One region of the Micromonospora sp. NPDC047465 genome, then DNA from elsewhere that is predicted to be linked to it. Evidence: riboswitches for the same ligand, from Rfam matches in the RefSeq annotation. Region 1 holds a riboswitch; each other region holds the start of a gene.
The links. A riboswitch is a leader RNA that binds a small molecule or an ion and turns the genes downstream of it on or off. The one in region 1 is predicted to bind cyclic di-AMP.
Positions count from the first base shown of each region.

Region 2: it holds a riboswitch for cyclic di-AMP, as region 1 does, so the genes downstream of both, ABZ793_RS02735 (hypothetical protein) here and ABZ793_RS01190 (NlpC/P60 family protein) in region 1, are expected to answer to the same signal.
Region 3: it holds a riboswitch for cyclic di-AMP, as region 1 does, so the genes downstream of both, ABZ793_RS06870 (hypothetical protein) here and ABZ793_RS01190 (NlpC/P60 family protein) in region 1, are expected to answer to the same signal.
Region 4: it holds a riboswitch for cyclic di-AMP, as region 1 does, so the genes downstream of both, ABZ793_RS04490 (C39 family peptidase) here and ABZ793_RS01190 (NlpC/P60 family protein) in region 1, are expected to answer to the same signal.

Region 1 is NZ_JBEYTP010000001.1:230,074-234,121, forward strand. Features, by position in the region: gene dcd (dCTP deaminase) at 1-269, shown strand, start outside; gene ABZ793_RS01190 (NlpC/P60 family protein) at 341-1,381, opposite strand; cyclic di-AMP (ydaO/yuaA leader) riboswitch at 1,394-1,529, opposite strand; gene ABZ793_RS01195 (peptidoglycan recognition family protein) at 1,770-3,791, shown strand; gene ABZ793_RS01200 (NlpC/P60 family protein) at 3,886-4,048, opposite strand, start outside.
Region 2 is NZ_JBEYTP010000002.1:96,268-100,315, reverse strand. Features, by position in the region: gene ABZ793_RS02745 (AAA family ATPase) at 1-285, shown strand, start outside; gene ABZ793_RS02740 (cation diffusion facilitator family transporter) at 377-1,294, shown strand; cyclic di-AMP (ydaO/yuaA leader) riboswitch at 1,448-1,579, shown strand; gene ABZ793_RS02735 (hypothetical protein) at 1,593-2,654, shown strand; gene ABZ793_RS02730 (SRPBCC family protein) at 2,762-3,229, opposite strand; gene ABZ793_RS02725 (STAS domain-containing protein) at 3,496-3,858, opposite strand.
Region 3 is NZ_JBEYTP010000004.1:256,963-261,010, forward strand. Features, by position in the region: gene ABZ793_RS06865 (carbonic anhydrase) at 1-315, shown strand, start outside; gene ABZ793_RS06870 (hypothetical protein) at 563-1,582, opposite strand; cyclic di-AMP (ydaO/yuaA leader) riboswitch at 1,586-1,717, opposite strand; gene ABZ793_RS06875 (YibE/F family protein) at 1,884-3,236, opposite strand; gene ABZ793_RS06880 (hypothetical protein) at 3,653-4,048, shown strand, end outside.
Region 4 is NZ_JBEYTP010000003.1:100,049-104,096, reverse strand. Features, by position in the region: gene ABZ793_RS04500 (CDP-glycerol glycerophosphotransferase family protein) at 1-731, shown strand, start outside; gene ABZ793_RS04495 (alpha/beta hydrolase) at 751-1,494, opposite strand; gene ABZ793_RS04490 (C39 family peptidase) at 1,603-2,448, opposite strand; cyclic di-AMP (ydaO/yuaA leader) riboswitch at 2,669-2,810, opposite strand; gene ABZ793_RS04485 (hypothetical protein) at 3,156-3,914, opposite strand.

The sequences.
Region 1 (4,048 bases):
TGGGACGGCTCGGCCTGCTCACCCACTCCACCGCGGGCTTCATCGACCCGGGCTTCTCCGGCCACGTGACGCTGGAGCTGTCCAACGTGGCCAACCTGCCCATCACCCTCTGGCCGGGCATGAAAATCGGTCAGCTCTGCATCTTCCGGCTCTCGTCGCCGGCCGAGCACCCGTACGGCTCGGCCGTCTACGGCTCGCGCTACCAGGGGCAGCGCGGCCCGACTCCGAGCCGCTCCTGGCAGCACTGGCGCACCTGGCCGACCCGCTGACCCGACGGTCGCCGTGAGGCGCGGGCCCTTCCGCCAGCGGGTGCGTCAGGAAGGGCCCGTTCCTCACCCGATCAGCCGGGGCGGCCGTAACTGTGGATCGGGCCGTCGTCGACCTTCTTCATCTTCACGGGCACCCCGGCTCGGGAGGCGTGCACCACCCAGCCCCCGCCGACGTACATGCCGACGTGGTGCAGGTCGCTGTAGTAGAAGACCAGGTCTCCCGGGCGCAGCTCGCCCCGGGTGACGGTCGCGGTGGCCCGGCGCTGCTGCGCGGCGTTGTGCGGCAGCGAGACCCCGGCCTTCGCCCAGGCGGCGAGCATCAGGCCCGAGCAGTCGTACGCGTTCGGGCCCTCGGCGCCCGAGACGTAGGGCTTGCCGATCTGGGCGCAGGCGAACTTGACCGCGGTGCCGGCCCCGCCACCCGGGTAGCTGGCCGGGCAGGGGGCGGGGCGCAGCGAACCGCCGCCGCCGCTGCCGTAGATCCGCAGCCGGAGCTTCTGCAGCCGGTCGATCTCGGCGTTGATCTGCTTCTTCTTCGCGGCGAGCTGGGCCTCCGTCCGGCCGAGTTGGACGACCATCTCGTCGAGCGGGGCCTTCTTCTCGGCCAGTCGGTCGCGCAACTCGGCGACCTGCCGCACGTCCTGCTGCTGGTGCTGGGCGAACCGGTCGAGCAGTTCGAGCTGGCCGACCATCTGGTCGGGCGAGCGGCTGCCCAGCAGGGCGTTGACGGCGGAGACGTTCTCGCCCTTGTAGGCGCGGACGGCCAGCGCGCTGACCTCCTCCATCGCCTGCTCGACCTGCCGTTCCAGGGGCTTGATCTGCTTGGCGAGGGCGTCGGCCTGCCTGCGTTTGGCGGCCAGGTCCTGGCGGGTGGCGTTGTGCCGTTCGATGATCGGTTCGAGCTTGTTCCAGTCCTCGTCGATCTGGCGCTCGATCTCGGCGACCGTCGGTTCGGCGTGGGCCGCCGTGGCGCCGCCGGTCAGGACGACGGCGAACGCGGCCAGGGCGGCGAGGGCGGTGGTGCAGCGGTACCAGCGTGGGCGCGGCGCAGCCGTCGTCGGGCCGGCGGGCGCCGACCGTGCCGACGGTGGCCGCGGGGCATGGTGTGCCACCGGGCTCCGTACTCCTTCTTCCCGTACCGCCTACCGGGTTAGCTGACGGGTTCGGGCGGGAAGGGGACGCCCTACCGCAGGTGCTGCGGATTCACCCCGGGTACCTGGGTCCCCGGCTCGCTCGGGAGCGACTCGGCGGTGTCGGACCGTTACCGCCCCGGATGGGCGGACTGTCGCCGGCCGACGAATGACCAGAGTAGAGACGGTCGTTATCGATCCGCAACCCATCGCGCCGTGACACACCGTATTCGTGTGGGCCGGTGGGAGCGCGTGACTCCGGGCGACGAAATTTTCCTTCTTCGGTAAGTGACGCATGGAAAGGTATTGACCGGAGGTGGCGCCCGGGGCGAAGGTGGCCCCACATTCGCCCGTCCGACCTGGGGGTCTGATGCACCTGTCAGCGACATCGAGGAGCAGACGCGTCCTGCTGGCCGCCGCCGTGGCGGCCGCCCTGGCGGCAACGCCGCTCACCGCCGCCGGAACCGCCGCCGCCGCGCCGACGACCGACCGGCAGCAGCAGTACGCCGCCGCGGCCGCGGAGTACGGCGTGCCGGAGAGCGTCCTGCTCGGAGTCTCCTACCTGCAGTCCCGCTGGAACACCAACGCCGGAACGCCGAGCACCAGCGGCGGCTTCGGACCGATGCACCTCACCGACGCGGAGTACGTCGCCGCACTGCCCGGGGGCACCCACCACGACGAGGGCACCGAGGACCCGCGGGGCGACGACTCCCGCCCGTCCCTGGCCGAGGCGCACGAGCCGCCGGCCGCCCAGCCTCCCGCCGAAGCCTCGCTGCGGACGCTCGACGCCGCCGCCGGGCTGACCGGCGCCAGCGAGGAGGCGCTGCGCACGGACGTCACGGCCAACATCCGGGGCGGCGCGGCGCTGCTGGCCGCGTACCAGAAGGAGATCGGCGCCCCGGTCGGCGCCGACACGGACCCGGCGGCCTGGTACGGCGCGGTGGCCCGGTACTCCGGCGCGGACAGCGCCGACGCCGCGGCGGCCTTCGCCAACGAGGTGTACGCCACCATCGGTGCCGGCGACAGCCGGCTGACCGACGACGGGCACCGCGTCACCCTCGCCGCCCGCGCGGTGCAGCCGGAACGCTCCTGGCTCGACCGGCTGGGCCTGCGCAAGGTCGCCCGGCCCGACGGGCTGGAGTGCCCCGACACGATCTCCTGCGAGTGGATCCCGGCGCCCTACGCGCAGTACGGCCCGACCGTGGGTGACTACGGCAACCACGACCTCGCCGACCGGCCGGCCCAGCAGAAGATCGAGTACATCGTCATCCACGACACCGAGGGCTACTTCGGGCCCAGCGTCAACCTGGTCAAGGACCCGAGGCGGGTGGGCTGGCACTACACCCTGCGCTCGGTGGACGGCCACATCGCCCAGCACATCAAGACCAAGAACGTCGGCTGGCACGCCGGCAACTGGTACGTGAACGCCAAGTCCATCGGCCTGGAGCACGAGGGCTTCGCGGGACACGGCACCTGGTACACCGAGGCGATGTACCGCACCTCCGCCAAGCTGGTCCGCCACCTGGCGCTGCGGTACAACATCCCGCTGGACCGGCAGCACATCATCGGTCACGACAACGTCCCCGGCACCGTCGCCTCGACCGTGCGCGGCATGCACTGGGACCCGGGCCCGTACTGGGACTGGTCGCACTACTTCGACCTGCTCAAGGCGCCGTTCACGTCGACCGGCACGCCGCACACGGGGCTGGTCACCATCGACCCGGACTTCGCCACCAACCAGCCGCAGTTCACCGGCTGCAACCGGCAGCCGCCCGGCGTGCCGAACCCGCCCCCGCCGGTGGCTCCCTGCCCGCTGCGCGGCTCGTCCGCGGTGATCCTGCACAGCGCGCCGAGCCACGACGCGCCGCTGGTCAACGACATCGCGCTGCGGCCCGACGGCACCCCGAACACCATGTACATCTCCGACCACGGCGCCCGGGCCTCCGCCGGGCAGACGTACGCCCTGGCCGAGGTGCGGGGGGACTGGACCGCGATCTGGTACCTCGGCCAGAAGGCGTGGTTCCACAACCCCGCCTCGAAGCCGACCGCGAAGTGGTCCGTCGGCTTCGTGGTGACCCCGAAGGACGGCAAGGCCACCATCCCGGTCTACGGCCGGGCGTACCCGGAGCAGGCCGCCTACCCGGCCGGCGTGCCCTACCAGCCGATCTCCCCGCTCCAGTACACCCTCTCGGCCGGCCAGCGGTACGCCGTCGGCACGGTGCTCCCCGGCGAGTACTACCGGGCCGTCACGTTCGACGGGTCGTCGCCGGGTGACTGGACGGTGATCCGCGGCGAGAACAGGTACGTGCAGGTCCAGTTCGGCCACCGCGTCATGTACGTCAACCTGGACGACGTGAACGTGCTGCCCTCCGCGTTGGGGGCGCCCCGCTGACCCACCGCTCGCCCGGACTGGCGCAGGCCGTCCCCGAGCACGACGAGGGCCCCCGGTCTACCCGACCGGGGGCCCTTCCGTGTGTGGTGCGGGATCAGCCGGGCCTGCGGAACCCGGCCACCGGCATCGTGTTGATGCTGGAGACGTTGACCGGCTTGCCGGCCCGGGGCGCGTGCACCATCTTGTCGTTGCCGAGATAGAGGCCGACGTGGTGCAGGTCGCTGAAGAAGAACACCAGGTCACCCGGGCGCGCCTCG
Region 2 (4,048 bases), on a different contig from region 1:
GCCGTGGTGACGGCGGCCACGGCGCTGCTGGCCGAGGTGGAGGGCACCGTGGGCGTGATCACCCCGGTGCCCCGCCGGGACGAGGTGGCCGGGTGGCTGGGCGGCCTGGGCGCGCCGCGCCTGCAGGTGGTGACCAGCCTGGAGGCCAAGGGCATGGAGTACGACGGCGTGGTCCTGGTCGCCCCGGGCGAGATCCGGGCCGACCCGGGTTCGGGCGTACGGACGCTCTACGTCGCGCTGTCGCGGGCCACCCAGCGGCTGACCACCGTCGACCCGACCGGCTGAGTCGTCCCGGCCGCCGCCGGCAGTCACTTGCACATATTGCGATGTGAGCATAGATTGAACCGGGTCCGGACAGGTGACGGAAGGTGGGCGCGTGGGCGCAGGTCATGACCACCACCACGGGTCGGTCGCGAATGCCGCGCACCGCCACCGGGGCCGCCTCTGGGCGGCGTTCGCGCTGCTCGGCGCCCTGATGGTGGTGGAGGCGGTGGCCGCCTTCCGCACCGGCTCGCTGGCTCTGCTGAGCGACGCCGGGCACATGTTCACCGACGTGCTCGGCATCGGCATGGCGCTCGCGGCGATCACCGCGACCCGGCGCGCCGGCGCGGACCCGCAGCGCACCTTCGGCCTCTACCGGCTGGAGGTGCTGGCCGCTCTGGCCAACGCCGTGCTGCTCTCCGGCGTCGCGGTCTACGTGGTCGTCGAGGCCGTACGCCGGTTCGGCGACCCGCCGGAGGTCCTCGCCGGCCCGATGCTCGCGGTCGCCGTGCTCGGCCTGCTCGCCAACGTGGCCGCCTTCGCCCTGCTGCGGTCCGGGGCGAAGGAGAGCATCAACATGCAGGGCGCGTACCTGGAGGTGCTGGGCGACCTGCTGGGCTCACTCGGCGTGATCGGCGCGGCCCTGCTGATCGCCGTCACCGACTGGTGGTGGGCGGACCCGGTGGTCGCGGTGGCGATCGGGATGTTCATCCTGCCCCGCACCTGGCGGCTCGGGCGCGCCGCGCTGCGCATCCTGGTGCAGGCCGCGCCGGAGCACCTCGAGGTCACCAGGGTGCACGACCGGCTGGCCGCCGTGCCCGGCGTGGCCGAGGTGCACGACCTGCACGTCTGGACGCTGACCTCCGGGATGGAGGTGGCCTCGGCGCACCTGACGATGGAGCCCGGCGCCGAGGTCGGCGCGGTGCTCACCGCGGCCCGGACGGCCCTGCACGAGGACTTCCAGATCGAGCACGCGACGTTGCAGATCGAGCCGGGGGCGTCTCCCGGGGCCTGCGGGTCGGTTGAGTGGTAATGAGCACAGCCTTAAATCTGGGAGAGTATTGTTGACTTATGTCGGATTTGACGGTAAGCGGACAGGCACCCTCAGTCACGTGCGCTGCACCAGTCACACCGGCACCGGTAGGCTCGGTTCCGGCCTCCGCCAGGCGGCACCCACCGGTGCCGGCGGTGGCCGCCGCCTAATCGCCCGGCGGGGCGAACCGGGGAACCATGTTCGTGGGGTGCATCCGCGTCAGCGGTAGGGATCTTCCGTCCCGAACCCGTCAGCTAACCCGGTCGGCGGCTGACGGAAGGACACGTGTATGCCAGTGATGGCACCTGTACGACGACGCGCCGCCCGGTTGGCGGCCCTGATCGCCGCGACGCTCGCCCTCGGCGCCGCGGTCGCCCCGGTCACCACCGCCCCCGCGGCGGCCGCCTCCCGGGCCGGACTGCTCGCCGCGGCCCCCGGCCAGGACCAGGAGGGCGGCACGCCCGCCCTGCGGGCCCAGCTCGAAGCCGCCAGCAAGGGCTACCTGGACGCCAAGCGGGCGCTGGACACGTCGGTCAAGCGGCAGCAGCAGCTCGCCGCGCAGCTCAAGACGACCGAGAGCGAGCTGACCGAGCGGAACAGCAAGGTCGGCGAGATCGCCGGAGTGGCCTACCGGACCGGCCGGCTGGGGGTGGTGTCCGCCCTGCTCAACAGCAGCTCGCCGGACGGCTTCATGGACCGGGCCGCCGCCCTCGACGCGGTGGCCGCCAACGAGGACCGGGCGCTCCGCGAGCTCCAGGAGACCCGGGACCAGGCCACCCGCACCAAGCTCGCCCTGGACGGCGAGATCCGGGAACAGCGCAAGCAGGTCACGGTGATGGCCAAGCGCAAGGAGCAGGCAGAGCGGGCGCTGACGGTCGCCAACCGGTCGCAGGCGAGTGGCGGCGGGCCGGGCGGCAGCTCCACCGCGACGGCGAAGCCGGCGCCGCGCAACTCCGACGGGTCCTGGCCGTCCGAGTCGTGCAGCGTCAACGACCCCACCCCCGCCAACGGCTGCATCACCCCGCGCACCCTGCACGCGCTCAACCAGGCCAAGGCGGCCGGCTTCACCCGCTACGTCTCCTGCTACCGCCCCGGCGGCTCCGGCGAGCACCCGAAGGGCCGGGCCTGCGACTTCGCGGCACAGAAGAGCGGGTTCGGCGGCGACGCCACCGGCGGCGACAGGACGTACGGCAACAACCTGGCGGCGTACTTCGTCAAGAACGCCGACCGGCTCGCCGTGCTCTACGTGATCTGGTACAGGCAGATCTGGCTCCCCAGCAGCGGCTGGAAGTCGTACAGCGGGGCCAACGGCGACCCGTCCAGCGACCACACCAACCACGTGCACCTGTCGGTCTACTGACGCCCCGGCCCCGGTGACCCGCGAGCGGGTCACCGGGGCCGACCGCCTTCCCGCCGCCACCTTCCCGGCCGACGGCCGGGGATCTCGCCGTGTCGTCGATGCCCGGCTCAGCCGGGCGGTGACTCCGGCGGGTGCCCGCCGAGGGCGACGCCGAGCCGGGCCGCCAGCCCCAGGTGGGCCGCACGCGCCTGGCGGAAGGCGTAGCCGAAGAGCGGGACCGGCGCGGCAAGGGTGATCTCGACGTCGATCCGGACCACGCCGTCCGGCTCGGCCCGCAGTCGGGTCCGGTTGCGCACCGTGGTGGCCGGCCACTGCCGGGCCACGGTGACGATCTCGTCCGGCCCGTCGACCAGGACGTCGGCCCGGTAGGTGACCGGCAGGCGCAGCGGCCCGACGGCCAGCCGGTCGGTGATGAGGTAGCTGGCCCGCGCGCCGCGACGGGGCGACACCCGGCGGACCCGGGCGATCAGCGGGTGCAGGTCCTGCTGCCGGGCCGGGTCCGCGAGCAACCCCGCGGCGTCGGCGAGCGAGCAGCGCGCCTGGACGGTGTAGCTGAAGGAATCCCGCCTGATCACGCCGTCTCCCCACCGTCGCCGTCGCCCGATCGTCGCGCACCGGCGGCGCGCTGGCAACGGTGTGCCGCTCCGCGCGCGGATCCCGGCCGTCGATCCGCCCGGTCGGTCGTCGACAGGTGCAGCCGGGCAGCGACCTGCCCAGCCTGGCCTACGGCTACGCCTCCGGGACGGCGATCCGCGCGGCCACCGAGGCAGCCGACATCGACCTGTCGGGCCTCGGCGAGGACTGACGCCAACGGGTCACCGGCGGGACCCCTGCCGGCGGGTCAGGCGCCGGGGAGGACCTCGGGGGCGGGCGCGCCGGCGTAGTAGGGCTCGGGGGCGCCGAAGAGGCCGAGCAGGCCGGTCACCCAGAGCTGCCGGTGCACGAACCGGCTCGGCTCGGTGACGACGAGCTTGACGCCGCTCACCTCGGCGGTCTGGAAGCCGGCGACCATCGCGCTGATGCCGACGGAGTCGATGAAGGTGACGAGCCTCATGTTGAGCTCGATCCGGCTGGGGTGCCCCTTGGCCAGGACCTCGGCGATCGCCTCGCGCACCTCGTATGCGGTGTCGACGTCGATCTCGCCCCGGGGGGCGATCTCGATGACACCACCGGGCATAACCGACTTCACGATCGACAGGCTCACGCGAGCACCTCCACTCGCCCGTCCGACGGGCGCCTCATCAGTACGCGGGCCGCGACCGAGAGTATTCCTCCGACGGCCTCGGTCGCCACCCCTCGGGATGAGCAATTCGCGGATGAGGGCGCACCAAGTCGCCCTTATCCGGACTTTTCATTTCTTGTTTACCCAACGATCAGCTGCCGCTGACGCGTCG
Region 3 (4,048 bases), on a different contig from region 1:
CACCTGTGCGCCGTGGTGGACGCCGTGGTGCCCAGCCTGCGCCGCGCCGCCGCCGAGGGCGTGGACGACATCGACCGGATCGTCGACATCCACATCGCGCAGACCGTCGAGGCGATGCTGGACAGGTCGGCCGTGCTCGCCGCCGAGGTGGCCGCCGGGCGCTGCGCCGTCGTGGGCATGTCGTACCGGCTGGCCGCCGGCGAGGCGCGGGCGGTCACCGCCGTACCCGGCGAGGCTCGGGGGGTCGCCGCCGCGCCCACCGGGCCGGGCGCGGTCGACGGGGCACAGCCGGCCGCCAGCGCCGCCCTCGCCTGACCGGTTCCCGCGCTCGCCCGGCCCGGCCCGGCCGCCCGACGCCCGCTCACGAGGGCCACAAGCGCCCGCCGACGAGGGCTACAGACGCCCGCCGACGAGGGCCACGGACGCCGGCAGGGCCACGGACGCCGGCAGGGCCACGGACGCCGGCAGGGCCACGGGCGACCACGGGCCGTGGACCCGACACGGCGACAGACGCCGACAGGGCCGCCCCGCGACTGCGGGGCGGCCCTGTCGTTGGCTGCGGTCAGAGCAGCGACACGTGCACGTGGTCCGTATGGTTCGACGGGCCGCTGTAGGACTTCCAGCCGGTCGCCGGGAACCAGATCTGCCGGTTCCAGATCACGTAGTAGATGCCGAGCCGGTCGGCGTTGCGAACCAGGAACGCGGTCAGGTTGTTGCCGTACATGTAGGTGTCGTCGTTGTGCCAGGGCGAGAAGCCGCTCCGCTGCAGCGACCAGTCGCAGGCCCGGCCCTTCGGATGCTCGTACGGCCCGCCGGAGCGGTAACAGCCGACGAAGCGGTTGAAGCCGGCCCGCTTGACCTCCTTGTACATGTGCAGCGTGCGTGCGGTGATGCAGCCGGAGGTGGTGGGGTCGTTCTCGGTGCAGGACAAGGGCTTCCAGTCGCCGTCGGCAGTACGACCCGGTGCCATCCGGGCCACCGGCGAGGTGGCGACCACCTTGCCGCTGGTCAGGCCCCTGCCGCCGACCAGTGCGAGCGCCTTCTCCGCCTCGCGCTTGCCGCGGGCCATCTCGTTGGTCAGCTTCGTCTGCTCGCGAACCTCGGCGTCGAGTGCCAGCTTGGCCTGCTCGGCGCGGTTCTTGACCGCGTTCACCTCGGCGAGCTTCTTGGAGTTGACCAGGTTCAGCTCGTCGAGGGCGGCGGCGCGCTTGACGAACGAGTCGGGGCTGGCGGTGTCCAGCAGCATCGACACCGCGCCGATCCGCCCGGTCCGGTAGGACTGGGCGGCGATCTGGCTCACCTGTGGGGCCAGCGCTGCCAGGTCGGCCTGCGCCCGGTCGACCTCCAGGGCCAGTTCCAGTTGGCGCTTCTTCGACTTCGCGAGCTTCGCCTTGGCCTGGACGTAGTTGCGGTTCCGCGCCTCGATCAAGTCGTTGAGCAGCTTGGGCTCGTCGTCCCCGTGGCCGGAGGGCTGGGGCGGTGGGGTGGGTGCGGCCGCCGCCGGGAGGGGCCCGGCGAAGACGGCCAGGGCGGCGATCACGGCCACCACAGGGGTCAACCAGCGGCGTAGGGGTGCCGTCACATTTTTCCCTTCCGTCGACCGCCGACCGGGTTAGCTGACGGGTTCGGGGCGGAAGTGGCCCCTACCGCTGTCGCGGATTCACCCCACGTACCTGGGTCCCCGGCTCGCCTGGCGGCGATTGGGCGGCGGCACCGCAGGCGCCGCTGCGCGCCTTCGGCGGTGACCGGCAGCGAGGTTACCCGAGAGCCCTGCCGGGGATCTACGTCCCTAAGCCGACTAAATGCGTTATTTCGTAGCGGCGGAGGGTGACCAGTGACGCGTTTATCAGGCGGGACGTCCTGATCGGTCACGCTGAGGAGTTTCACCATGCGGTGTCCGTGCTCCCGTCGCGGTCGGGCCACGCGGCGGGGGCGGCGGAGGGGGCGTTTCCGGCGCGCAGCCCGCTGAGGGCCTCCAGCGCCTCGGAGCGGTCGGCCGCCGGCCGGGGAGCCGGCGGCGTCGGGGGTGCGCCGCGGTCGGCTGACTCGCCGCCGCGCCGGCCGGCCGTGGTCACCACGGCCGCGAGCCCGGTGGTCAGCGGCACGGCGGCGATCAGGCCCAGGGTGGCGACCGCGCTGCGGACGATCTCCTGGGCCAGGAACTCGCTGGTCAGGATCTGGCTCACCGCCCGGGAGTCGGCGGTCAGCAGGAGCAGCACCGGCAGCGAGGCCCCGGCGTACGCCAGCACGATGGTGTTCACCGTCGAGGCGATGTGCGCGCGGCCGACCCGGGTCGCCGCCCGGTACAGCTGCATCCGGGACAGCCCCGGGTTGGCGTGCGCCAGCTCGGTGACCGTCGCGGCCTGCGTCACGGTGACGTCGTCGAGCACGCCGAGCGAGCCGATGATGATCCCGGCGAGCAGCAGGCCGTGCAGGTCGACGTCGGCCTGGAACATCGACAGCGTGGTGGCGTCCTCGCTGCCGAACCCGGTCAGGTGGGTCGCCGCGGTGGCGATCGTGCCGAGTACGCCCGTCAGGACCAGGCTGCCCAGCGTGCCGAGCACGGCGACCGAGGTCTGCGCGGTCACCCCGTGCGTCAGGTAGAGCACCACGAACATGATCAGTGCCGCGCCGACGACCGCGACCAGCAGCGGTGGGCTGCCGGCGCTGATGCCGGGCAGCACGAAGGTCAGCAGGATGGCGAAGCTTGCCGCCAGGCCGGCCAGCGCCGCGAGCCCCCGCCACCGCCCGAACGCGACGATCGCGGCGGCGAACAGCACCACCAGCCAGAGCAGCGGCTTGCCGCGCTGGTGTTCGGCGATGTTGTAGGCGCTCGCCGAGGGGTCGGCGGGATCGGTGAGCTGGACCAGGACGATCTCGTCGCCGACCGCGACCGTCGGCGCCCCCGGCCCTGCCGGTACGGGCGTCTCCACCTGCTGACCGGCGTCGGGGCCGTCGTCGACGCGCACGGTCACGGTGCCGCAGGGGCCCTCCGCGGCGCCCGGGGCGCCCTCCGGCGCCTCCGGGGTGGGCGGGCACGGCTCCGTCACCACCCGGGTCACCGTGCCGTGGTGGCGGGGCGGATCGGTGCCGGGCGCGGCGTCCGGGGCGTCCCACGGCCAGAGCAGCAGGGCCGCGATCAGGGTGGCGACGAACAGGGGCACCACCGTCGCGACGAGGATCCGCCGCACCCCCGGCGGGGCGGACGGTGCGGGACGGGTGTGGTCGGCGCCCATCGAGTGTCTCCCAACGAATCCAGGGCGGGGTACGTGCCGGCGAGCCGGTCGGTTCGGCGTGCCCGGGTGACCGCCGCGGCGGATCGCCCTGGCGTGGCGGGCCGGTCACGCGCCGCGACGGCCCGGACCGGCCGGTCGCGGTCGCTCGACACCGTCGCCCGGTCGGGGCGGCGGTGCGGACGGCGCGGAGTGCGGAGGGCCACCGGCCGAATGGTAGCCATCCCGACATCCGGCCGCAGGTCGTGAGGGCTGGTGTCGGCCGCGGGCCGTCCCGTCCGGCAACCCGGTCACCGTCCGGGTGCCGCCGGTCGACCGTCCCGTGGTGGCCGACCTGGCGGTCTCGTCCGGGGCGGATTCGTCGTCGGGTGCGCCGGTCGCCCCCGGACGCACCGGCCCCGGGGGCTACCGTGGTCGGTGTGCGGGCGGCGGCGACGGTGACGGCGGGGCGATGGGCCCGGCTGCTGCTGCTCGTCGGCACGCTGTTCGGCCTGGCCGCGATGCACACCCTCGGCCACGGCTCGCACGCCGTGGGCCATCCCGCCGAGGTCTCCGCGCACGCCGTTGCCGCGGCCGGTGCGCACGACGGCGCGTCGCCGGCGCCGCCCCGGCACGACACCGTTGCGCCGCTCCGTCAGGTCACCGCCGCGCCGCCCCGCCACGACACCGCCGCGCCGCTCGGTCAGGACCCCGCCACCGCGTACGTCGTCCCGGCGGCGCTGTCCGGCGTCGTGGGCTGCGCGGGCGACTGCCCGCACGAGCGGTTCCTCCCGTCCGGCGGGGCGGGCGGCGAGCTGCCCTGGTGGGGCGTGTGC
Region 4 (4,048 bases), on a different contig from region 1:
TGGTCGGCCGGCCGCAGGTCGAGTCGATCGAGGTCCGCCCGGAGCCGGTGCGCGGCCTGCCGAACCCCACGGTGCTCTACACGCCGACCTGGACGGGCCACCACGCGGACGCCAACTACTGCTCCCTGCCGGTGGCCGAGGCGCTGCTGCGCGGGCTGTTGGCGCGGGGCGCGACGGTGATCCTGCGGGCCCACCCGTACACCTCGCAGAACCCGGCCTCGGCGCGGCAGCTGGGCCGGCTCACGGAGCTGCTGGCCGCCGACCGGGCCCGTACCGGCCGGCAGCACGTCTTCGGCGCCGCCGCCACCCGCGAGCTGACCCTGACGGAGTGCGTGAACCGCTCGGACGCGCTGGTCTCCGACGTGTCCGGGGTGATCTCCGACTACCTCTACTCCGGCAAGCCGTACGCGGTCACCGACATGGGCGACGAGGGCGACCGGTTCGCCGAGCGGTTCCCGCTGGCCGGCTCGGGGTACGTACTGCGCCGCGACATGTCCAACGTGGACGAGGTGCTGGCCGCGCTGCTCGACACCGACCCGCTCGCCGCCGCCCGCTGGGCCACCCGGAGCCGCTACCTGGGCGACTTCCCGGCCGAGTCGTACGCCGAGGCGTTCCTGGACGCCGCGCGGCGGCAGCTCGACGCGGACTGGAACCCGCCGACGCCGCGCGCCGTCGGCGGGACCGGCCTGCCGGTCGAGCCGGACGAGGCGACCCTCTCCGCCACCACCTGACCGGCCGGCACCCGGCGGGTCAGCGGTACGGGTCGACCAGCTCCAGGACGGCCTCGGGGGCCTCGACGTGGGCGTTGTGGCCCAGGCCGGGCAGGGTGGCGACCGGCACGCCCAGCTCCTTGAGCTGGGCGTCGGTGACCATGGGGTCGTGCTCGCCGCGGGCCAGCAGCACCGGCACGTCCGTCGCCGCCAGCAGGGTCGGCAGGTCCGGCTCCCCCACCCCGAACGCGGCGGGGTCCATCGCCAGCCGCCAGCGGCCGTCGACCTGCCGCAGCCCGGCCTCGACCACGGGGTGGTCCGGCGCGAAGAGCCCGGTCAGGCCGGCCACCCGCAGGTACCGGCGGGCCGCCTCGTCCCGGCTGGCGAACCAGGTCACCGGTCGGGCGGCCAACTCCCTGGCCTTCGCCAGCTCGGCCGGGGACCAGACTGCCTTGATGCCGAGCCCGACCACGGCGTCGACCGGCAGCCCGGCGCGGCGGGCGGCCAGCGCCAGCCCGACCACGCCGCCGAGGGAGTGCCCCAGCACGACGAGCCGGTCCCCCGCCGCGAGCCCCGCGGCGATCCGGTCGGCCAGCCCGGCGAACGAGTACGCCGGCAGCGGCGGCGACCAGCCGTGGCCGGCGAGGTCCGGCGCCAGCCACCGCCCCGCCCACCGGCGCTCCAGCAGCGGCGCCCAGGGCAGCCACACGTCCCCGGTCGCGCCCATGCCGTGCAGCAGCAGCAGGACGCGCCGGCCGTCCCGGTCACCCGATTCATCGACCATAGGCCGCAGTGTGCCACCCGCCGTACGCCCCGGCGAGGGCCGTGACCCGGAGACGACATCGGGCGCCGGCTCCCGGGGTGGGGAGCCGACGCCCGACGGGTGTCTTTCTCAGGCGGAGTAGCCGCGGGTGGCGGCCCAGTTCGCCAGGGCGATGGTGGACATCCAGTACGAGGCGGTCGCCGGGTTCGCCGAGTCGGCGATCTTCACCAGCCGGCCCTCGTCCTGGTAGCCCACGACGGCGATGTAGTGGCCGCCGGGGAACGAGTGCCAGCCGCCGTCGGTGTCCGTGGCGCTGCCGGCGACGTTCACCACGACGCCCCGCCCGTCCGTGATGGCGGCGACCACGTCGGCCTGGAGCTGGTCCATCTGCGCCGGGGTCGCGGCACCGCCCGGGATCATCCGGGTCCGGTACGGGTCACCCTTCACCGTCGCGTTCAGCACCCGGGTGGTGTCCTCGGCCGAGTCGGTGCCCATCTCGTCGGTGCCCAGCTGGGCACCGAGGGCGTCCTGGCTGCGCGCGATGCCGGCGGCGCTGAGGGCGTGCCGGACGGCGGCCGGACCGCAGTTGTAGAAGGTGGTCTGGGCCTGGTAGTCGTAGTCCAGGGACTTCGCCTTCGGCGGCTTCGGCGGCTCCGGCTTGCGGGTCAGGTCCGGGTTCGGGGCGGCGCTGGTGGCGCTGGCCGACGGAGCGGCGCTGGACGCGGCCGGGGCGCCGGTCGACGGGGCCGCCGCGACGCGGGCGTCGCCACGCGAGGCGACGGTGCCGTCCCGCAGCTCGCTCACGGCCACCGGGGCCTGTGCGGCGGCGGGCGCCTCGTCGGTGCCGGCCAGCAGCGCGCCGGTGCCCGACGCGAGCACGAGCGCCGCGGCCGACGCGGCGGCCACCTGGTACGGACGCTCGGACGTGAGGCGACGGAGCTGTCGCTTGAGGTGGTGCTTCACGGTTTCCTCCACGGGCTCGGGGGGTGAGCGGCCGCCGGTCCGCGCAGGGGGGACCGACCGCGCGGACGGCGTCCGGCGGTGGTGGACCACTCAGGGGATGCGCCCGGGATGCCGGGCGACGGGCGGTGACCGGTGGGTCAGCTCGCGGCGTGCGGCCGGGCGAGCGCGGGCACCGCGGCGCCGTGGAGGCGCCGGAACGACCGGGGGGCGGGTGGGTGCTGCACGGGGATGGAACTCCTTCCGACGCCGCCGACCGGGTTAGCTGACGGACTCGGGCGGGAAGAACGCCCTACCGCGGGCCGTGGCCCGCGGATTCACCCCGATGTTGCACTGGGTCCCCGGCTCGCCTGTTCACGATTAGGCGGGTCGGCGCGGCGTCGCCTCTTGCGATCGGGTACCGCACCGGACGGGCCGACACTACTGGCCGGCCCGCGCCCTGCCAACCCGCTCCCACCTGCTTAAACCTTGATCGAGAGACTTTTTTTGCGGTCAGTTCGGCACTGACGTGACTCAATGGGACGACCGTTTCCTGACGCACCTTGCGTCGACAACCGGACGAGCGGCGGACATCGGCGCGGAATCGTCGGCGGGAATCGGCCGGGCCGTGCCGGATGACCGGTTCGGCACCGCTATGACCGGCGTCACGAAATTGCCCCGGCGGTTCAGCCCACCCGCGCGGGCCGCCACCGCACGGCGAGCGCGGGCCGACGCCCGGCGGTTCAGCCCACCCGCGCGGGCCGCCACCGCGCGGCGAGCGCGGGCCGACGCCCGGCGGAGACCGGCCGGGCCGCCGGGAGCCGGCCCGGCCGGAGCCGGACCGCTGCGGCGTACGCCTCCCCGGCCAGGGCCCGCGCCGCCTCGGCGGCCAGGTCGGCGTCCCGCCACGCCAACCGTTCCCGCTCGGCGGCGGCCCGGTGCTCGGCCCGCCTCGCGTCGCGTACCGCCCGGGCCAGCGCGATCTCCTGCTCGACCGGGTGTCGGCGGGGATCCCAGCCGGCCCGGCGGCCGAACACCTCGCGGAGTTGGCGGGTGGAGAGGTCGCCGCGCCAGTGGGCCGCCACCGCCGCCTGGTGCAGCCAGCGCTCGCGGGCGGCGTACTCGGCGGGCGTGCGCGGGGTGCGCGGGGCGGGCAGGGCGGCGGCCCCGGTGAAGCGGCGGGCGGCGGTCTCCGCCTCGTCGTACGCCCGCCAGGCCCGGTCGGCCTCCTCCTGCGCGGCGAGCCAGTCGGCCCGCCGCCGCCGGGCGGTGCGGGCGGCCCGGCCCGCCGCGACGGCCACCTCCTCGGCGTAGCGGCGCAGGTCGGCGGCCTCCGCCGCAGGGTCGACCGCGGGCGGGGCGACCGGCTCGTCGGCGGGACGGACCCGCTCGGGGCGGGCGACCAGCACCGCGAGCACGGTCAGGGCCAGCAGGAGCAGGGCGGACCAGATGGCGGCGGCCCGCGGCACCTCGATCAGGAACTGGTAGACGACGGTCTCCATGGTCGGCACCTCACGGGGAGCGAGTGCGGCAGCGGGGCGCACGCGGCGCCGGGTGGCGGGGCGCGGCGGTGCCACGTCCCGCCGCCGGGACGGGTGCGGGTGGTGGAGAGCGGAGGACGGGCACCTTCGTCAAC